DNA from 2 places in the Streptomyces sp. NPDC057694 genome. Region 1 is predicted to be linked to the other one. Evidence: riboswitches for the same ligand, from Rfam matches in the RefSeq annotation. Region 1 holds a riboswitch; the other holds the start of a gene.

Region 1 (3,726 bases):
CGTCAAGGGTGTCCTCGCCGGGAAGCGGGCGGTCGTCGCGCGGGCGATCACGCTCGTCGAGTCCACCCGCCCCCAGCACCGGCGGCTCGCACAGGAGTTGCTGACCGAGCTGCTCCCGTACAGCGGCCGGGCCCGCCGGATCGGCGTCAGCGGGGTGCCGGGGGTGGGGAAGTCGACGTTCATCGACGCGTTCGGCACCCTGCTGACCGGGCTCGGCCACCGGGTGGCCGTGCTCGCGGTCGATCCGTCGTCCAGCCGGACGGGCGGTTCCATCCTGGGCGACAAGACGCGGATGGAGCGGCTGGCGGTCGATCCGGCCGCCTTCGTACGCCCCTCCCCCACGGCCGGGACGCTCGGGGGTGTCGCGAAGGCGACCCGGGAGTCGATCGTCGTCATGGAGGCCGCCGGGTACGACGTCGTCCTGGTGGAGACGGTCGGCGTGGGCCAGTCGGAGACGGCTGTCGCGAACATGGTCGACACGTTTCTGCTGCTGTCGCTGGCGCGGACCGGCGACCAGTTGCAGGGCATCAAGAAGGGTGTCCTGGAGCTGGCCGACGTCATCGCGGTGAACAAGGCCGACGGGCCGCACGAGCGTGACGCGCGGTCGGCGGCGCGGGAACTGTCGGGCGCGCTGCGGCTGATGCACGGCAAGGACGCGTTCTGGACGCCTCCTGTGCTGTGGTGCAGCGCCCGTGAGGAGAGCGGGCTCGACCAGGTCTGGGAGCGGATCGAGCAGCACCGTTCGCTCCTCGACTCGACGGGGCGGCTCGCCGAGCGGCGCCGTACGCAGCAGGTGGACTGGACCTGGACGATGGTGCGCGACGAGCTTCTCGGCCGGCTGCACGCCGATCCCGCGGTGCGGGCCGTGACGCCCGGTCTGGAGCAGCGGGTCAGGGACGGCGAGCTCACCGCGACACTGGCCGCCGAGCGGATCCTGGACGCGTTCCAGGAGCGGGACACGCGGGTCGGGGACTGATCCGCCCTGCTGCCCGGCCCGCGGTCGGTCACGGGGTCAGGCAGCAGTCCCCGCACTTCCCGCCGCCCGGGGCCCGGTAGTAGAGGCAGCAGCTGTTGCGGCGGAAGGTCGGACCGGGCCCGGTGATCCGGCCGGTGCCGCGCAGCCGGCCCGTGTCCAGCAGTTCCCGCGTCAGGCGGGTGAGCGGGCCGCGCAGGGCGGGCCGGGTTCTCAGCAGTTGCGCCGCCGAACCGACCAGCGCGGACGCGGAGTTGCCGGCCAGCAGGCCCGGTGCCACCTTCACCGTGAGGCCGCGCTCGACCTCCCTCAGCACGCCGTCGGCCTCCGCGAGGACGGCTTCCAGGGGCGACGGCAGGCGGGCGGCGAGCCGTCCCCGCGGGCCGACAAGGCGCAGGTCCGTCCCGTCACCGGACCACTCCACGCCGCTCATCGTCGGCACGATCCCGTGCACGAGAGCGCAGGCGAGGACCGGCGACCAGAGCCGGGCCGCGAGTCCCAGGTGCGCGACGGAGACGCCGACGCGTGTCTCGGCCGTCCCGAAGCGGTCGTTGACGGCTCGGGCCCGGTCTGCGAACCCGTCGCGAAGAGCGCCGCCCCGTTCGTGGAACGGCGCGGGCGCGACGGTGTCGAGGGCGAAGAATCCACCGAGCCGCGCCACGTCGCGCAGCGCCTCGGCGACCTGCTCCGGCGGGACCTCGGCGGTCATGGCGTGAGAGGAGCGCGGCGCGGGGGCTGGATGAGATAGAGGTCGAGGATGTCGGGCCGGGCCGCGACACCGGGTCCTCCCGCCCGTACCCAGTCCGCTATGTCTTCCGTCGCGTCCCGGTCGTTGACGAGCCCGAGCCACACCGGCCGGGCACCAGCCGCCCGGCCGGCTGTCGACGGCTGTACGACGACGACGTTGGCCTGCTCGCACACGTCGAGGCATTCGGAGATCCGGACCGGGGCGATCTGGCGCAGCCGCGCGGTCTGGGCCGCGTGATCGGCGTCGACCTTGACGGTGCCGCAGCAGCAGTCGCGGCACACCACCACCCGGCACGGGACCGTCCGGTCCTCCGTCGACCCGGTCTCGTCGGTCTCGTCGGCGAGCCGCTCAGGCATGCCGCGTCCTTCCTCTCGCCGGGGAGTTCCGCCCCGGGGTGCTTCGAGGAGGCGACAGCGTGAGTCTCCTGGCTCTCGGGTCCGCGCTCGTCCCGGCCTTCCCACCCGCGCGGGGCAGTGGCTCGTCGGGATCCGCTCGCCGATCACAGTGGCGGTACCGCACCGGATTCACACCGGTTTCCTCGGGCGGCTGTCGCCCTTGTCCTCGGTCATCATGCCATCCGCGCCGACGGCCCGAGCCTGCCCATGGTCCGCAGGAGCGGCACCAGGTGGTGTTCGACCGCCGGGGCGAGCCGCAGGTCCGGGTCGTGCCCGTCGGTCCAGCGCAGGGCGGCCAGTTCGGCTGCCGGGACCGGCTCCCCGACGAGGTGCGTGGAGAAGACGGTCAGGTGCATCGGTACGCCCTCCAGCGCCGCCCGCTCCTCGACCACCGCGAGATGTTCGAGCGGCCCGGTCGAGACACCCAACTCCTCCGCGAGTTCTCGCTTCAGGGTCTCCTCCGGCCGCTCCCCCGGCTCGGGCTTGCCACCCGGCACGTAGAACACGTCCGGCGCGGCCTGCTTGCTGACGACGAGCAGCTTCCCGTCCTCGATCACGGCCGCGGCGACGACCTTCATGACCGCCGCGTCGTCCGCGCGGTCCGAGTCGTCCGCGCGCGCCGCGTGATCCGTCTGATCCCTCTGATCCATTCCTGCATTGTGCAGTGCGGCTGCCCGCCCTTTCGGCGGCGGCCCGGATCGGTGGCGGTCACACGGTCCGCCGGACGGGCCCTACGCGGCGTCGGTGCGCCACAGTTTGCCCGGGTCGTCGCCCGCTTCGTCCAGGATGATCCGGGCGTCCCGTTGGCCGAGCTTGATGGCCTCGCCGATGAACTCCGGTTCGAAGAACAGGTAGCTGAGCAGTTCGCCCCGGCTCTGTCCCGGGCCCAGGAGCGCGGCGAGGAACATCAGGTCGGGGTTGGTCAGGCGGCGCACTCCACGGAAACTGGTGTCCAGTACGTACTCCGCCTTCTCGCCGAGCTGGTCCGCCTGGCCGGGCAGTGGGCCACCGAAGAGGTACTCGATGACGGTGTACGGGCGTCCGCGCGGGCTGATCCGTTTCGCCCCGGACTCGAGCAGCTCGTCGACCTTGCCGAGCGTCCGCGTGTCCTCCACCATGCGATCGCCCATCAGGCCGGTGAGGATCTGGGCGACGACGTCCTGGACGGACGGCACGGGTTCGTCCTGGCAGTCCGTGGAGTGCGGCAGATCGCGCAACGGTGTCGTGGCGACGATCACGACGCGGCGCGCGCCGAGCGAGATCGTCGGCTTGATGGGGGCGTTGAGGCGTACACCGCCGTCCATGTACCAGCAGCCGGCCGGTCCGATCCTGACGGGCGGGAACGCCACGGGAATCGCGGCGGACGCCATCACATGGTCCTCGTTCAGGACGGTACGGGTGTAGTCCACCGCCCGGTCGGCGTCGGAGGCCGGCAGCCTCGCTGCTGCCGGTCCCTCGGCGAAGACCTCGGTACGGCCGCTGCCGAAGGCCGTCGTGGCCACGGCGACCGCCTGTACCGCGCCGTCGGCCAGGTTGGCGTGGAGCTGGTTCCAGTCCACCTTCGTCCGCAGCGTGGTCCGCAGGGGGCTCGTGTCGAGCAGGCCGGCCAG
Region 2 (3,726 bases), on a different contig from region 1:
ACCGTGCGCGCCGCCGTGTCCACCCAGACCAGGAACACCGCGCCGGAGAGCGCCGTCACCGGCAGCAGCCGGGTGTGCCCCGGACCGACGAGGGCGCGTGCCGCGTGCGGCAGCACCAGACCGACGAAGCCGATGGCGCCCGCCGCGCTGACCAGGACCGCGGTCAGCAGGGCCGTCACACACAGCAGGATCAGCCGGGTGCGGGCCACCCGGACGCCCAGCGCGGCCGCCGCCTCCGGGCCGAAGGCGAACGCGTCGAGCGTGCGCCCGTACCCGAGACACACGACCAGCGCGACCACGAGGACCGACAGACACAGCCACACCTCGGTCCAGCCGACCCCGCCGAGCGAGCCGAGCAGCCAGAACAGCACGCCGCGCGTCGTCTCCGCGTCGGCGGCCGTCAGCACCACGAACGAGGTCAGCGCGGAGAACAACTGCATCGCGGCCACCCCGCTCAGCACCACCCGGTCCGTCGTGCCGCCCAGCGTGTGGCTGAGCAGCAGCACCAGCGCGAACGACAGGACCGCGCCGATGAACGCCCCGCCGGACACCGACAGCGCGCCGCCGCCCACCCCGAGGACCACGACGAGCACGGCGCCCGTCGACGCCCCCGAGGACACCCCGAGCACGAACGGATCGGCGAGCGGATTGCGCAGCAGCGCCTGCAGCACCGTGCCGCACACGGCGAGCCCGGCCCCGCACACGGCCGCGAGCAGCGTCCGCGGCAGCCGCAGATTCCATACGATGCCGTCGCGGATCGGCGTCAGGTCCGAGCTGCCCCAGCCGAGGCGCGCGCCCACCGCCGACCAGACGTCGCCGACGCGGATCTGCGCGGGCCCGAAGGTGATCGCCACGGCGACGGACGCACACAGCGCGAAGACGCCCGCCGTCCAGTAGAGACCTGACCGCAGGGTCGCGGCACTCACTTGGCGAGGCCGAACTCGCCGAGCGCGGCGGCCACCTTCTCCACTCCGTCCACGGTGCGGATCGTCGGGTTCATGTCCTGCCCGCTCAAGAGCACGTACCGCTTCTCGCGCACCGCCGTCATGTTCTTCGTGACGGGATCGGACTCCAGGAACCTGATCTTCTGGGCGGCGGACTCGGCCGACTGCGAGCGGCGCGTCAAGTCACCGATGACGAGGACGTCCGGGTCACGGTCCGCGACCGTCTCCCAGCCGATCTGCGGCCACTCCTCATGCGTGTCGTCGAAGACGTTGCGCAGCCCCAGCTCCTCCGTGATGACGCCGGGAGCACCACAACAGCCCGCCATGTAGGGCGAGTCGGAATTCGCGAACCAGTACAGCACGCTGACGTCCGAGGCGTCGGCCGCCGAAGTGGCCTTGTGTACCCGGGACTTGAGGCTGTCGACGAGCTTCTCGCCGCGCTTCTCGACGTCGAAGATCTTCGCCAGGTCACGTATCTCGCCGTAGACCGTGTCGAGGGTGAGCGCCTTCGTGCGCTCGCCGTCGCCGTCGCCACTGTTGTTCTTGCCCGCGCAGTCGCTGGGGGAGAGGTAGGCGGGGACGCCGAGTTCGGTGAACTTCTCGCGCGGCGCCACCCCGCCCTTGCTGAGCGTGTAGGTGAACGAGGCCGCGGCGAAGTCGGGTTCGACGGCGAGGACCTTCTCGAAGGAGGGGTAGCGGTCGGCGAGCCGCGGCACCTTCGCGTTCGCCTTCTCAAGTCCCTTGAGCACGGGGTCGGTCCAGGTGGCGGTGCCCACCATCCGGTCGGCCAGACCGAGCGACAGCATGATCTCGGCCGACCCCTGATCGAGGGCGACGGCACGCCGAGGGGCGTGGTCGACGTGCACCTTCGTATCGCAGTTGTCGACGGTGACCCCGCCCGTCGCCTTCTCGTCCGTGCCTGCGCCGGTCGATCCGCCGCATCCGGCGAGGAGGAGGACGCCGGCCAACAGCGTTGCGGTACGGCGGAGGTGACGGGTGGTGCGGGCGGGCGGCACGGGAGATCCTCTGCGTCCAGGGCTCATACGCGGAGCCGGTCTACGGTCAACCCCCGGACCGCGGAACGCCGCCGGGGGCCGCCAGCAGGTCTTCGGACTCGGGGTCGTCCGCGCGAAGCGCCTTCCCAGACCGTGTCACCGGCCCAGTGGCTGTGGCTCCGCCCGTCACCCTCACCGCTGCGCGTCAGTTCCGGATTCTCACCGGATTCCCTGACCCGTGCACGGACAGACCGTGCAAAGGTACGACTGGCCTGGCGAAAGTATCACGGGGTGGGCGCGGGTCCTTTTGCCGGGACCGGGGCTCGTTGTCGGCTGCGGGCCGGTGGGGGCTGGTCGCGCAGTTCCCCGCGCCCCTGGAGTGCGCACTTCGTGCGGCATCTCCATCAAAAGCGCGGCGAAGCCGCAGCCTCAAAGGGGAGGCGGCGCGAAGCGCCTGCCTCAGGGGCGCGGGGAACTGCGCGAGAAGCGGCCACCGGCCCGCAGACGGACGACAACTGATCCAGCCGCCCTGCACCGGCTCACGCCCCGAGAAACGCGCAGACCTCCGTCGCGAACTCCTCCGGCGCGTCCCGGTGGATGAGGTGCCCGACGGGAAGGGTCAGCAGCCGCCCGCCGGGAATACGTCGGGCCAGCTCCGCGACACCGTCCTGCGGGACATGGCTGAGGGGCCCGCCCGCCACCACCAGCGTCTCGGCGGTGATGTCGCCGAGACGCTCCAGCCAGTGCGCGGGCGGGGTGTCGAGCTGCTGCCGGACCGCGACCACCATCTCCCAGTCGAAGGCCAGGTCTCCCTCGGGCCGGACCAGCGGCGGCGGTGTCCGCGGGCGGGGGAGCGGCACGTCCTCCAGAACCAGCCGTGCCACCCGCTCCGGCTCGGCCGCCGCCAGCAGAAAGGCGACCACGCCACCCATGGAGTGCGCGACGACCCGCACCCGGTCGAGGCCCGCCGCGTCCAGGAACGCGGCGACGTCGTCCCGCATCAGCTCCAGTGAGTACCGTCCCGGCCAGTCGCTCCGCCCGTGCCCGCGCAGGTCGAGGGCGTACACCCGGTGGTCGCGGGCGAACGCCGGTGCCACCGGCGCCCAGTCGGCGGCACCCTCTCCCAGGCCGGGCAGCAGCAGGAGCGGCACGGCGTCCGGCGGCCCCGACACCTCGTAGGACAACCGGACCCCCGCCACGCGCACCGTGCGCCGTTCCGTCATTTCCCGAACCCCCGCCCTGCGGATCAGTTGGATCAGTCGATCTCGCGAGGCTACGCCGGTGCGCGGCAACCGAATCGGTACCGGCGACGACTACGAGGAGTACCGCTCGTCGGAGACCTCCCGAAGGAGACATTCCCATGACGGTTCCTCCCCGTACGGCAGTTCCTCGTCGCCCCGGGACCGGCCGGACCACTACCCGTGCAGCGAGATCCCTCCGGTCCCGGCGCGCGGCCGGTCTGGTCGGCGCGGCGGGCTTCGCCGTCGCCACCGTGCTCGCTGTGCCGTCCCCGGCCGCCGCGCACGGCGTCGCCCTGATGCCCGGCTCGCGCACCTACCTCTGCTACAAGGACCTCCTCGCCAACTCCTCCACCCAGATGCCGACCAACCCCGCCTGCAAGGCCGCCGTCGAGGAGGCGGGCACGACACCGCTGTACAACTGGTTCGCGGTACTCGACTCCAACGCGGGCGGGCGCGGCGCGGGTTACGTCCCGGACGGCACCCTGTGCAGCGCCGGAGACCGCAGCCCGTACGACTTCTCGCCCTACAACGCGGCCCGCGCCGACT

What was found. Region 1 has a riboswitch for cobalamin ahead of ACFVDP_RS08900 ((2Fe-2S) ferredoxin domain-containing protein). Riboswitches for the same ligand answer to the same signal wherever they lie in the genome.
Region 2: linked by a shared signal. The riboswitch ahead of ACFVDP_RS03050 (ABC transporter substrate-binding protein) and the one ahead of ACFVDP_RS08900 ((2Fe-2S) ferredoxin domain-containing protein) in region 1 are both predicted to bind cobalamin.

Annotation. Positions count from the first base shown of each region.
Region 1 covers NZ_JBHVIX010000002.1:434,487-438,212, forward strand. Annotated here, with positions in the region: gene meaB (methylmalonyl Co-A mutase-associated GTPase MeaB) at 1-976, shown strand, start outside; gene ACFVDP_RS08895 ((2Fe-2S)-binding protein) at 1,005-1,682, opposite strand; gene ACFVDP_RS08900 ((2Fe-2S) ferredoxin domain-containing protein) at 1,679-2,077, opposite strand; cobalamin riboswitch at 2,139-2,261, opposite strand; gene ACFVDP_RS08905 (NUDIX domain-containing protein) at 2,290-2,766, opposite strand; gene ACFVDP_RS08910 (patatin-like phospholipase family protein) at 2,848-3,726, opposite strand, start outside.
Region 2 covers NZ_JBHVIX010000001.1:636,404-640,129, reverse strand. Annotated here, with positions in the region: gene ACFVDP_RS03055 (FecCD family ABC transporter permease) at 1-926, opposite strand, end outside; gene ACFVDP_RS03050 (ABC transporter substrate-binding protein) at 923-1,987, opposite strand; cobalamin riboswitch at 2,026-2,206, opposite strand; gene ACFVDP_RS03045 (alpha/beta fold hydrolase) at 2,479-3,162, opposite strand; gene ACFVDP_RS03040 (lytic polysaccharide monooxygenase) at 3,300-3,726, shown strand, end outside.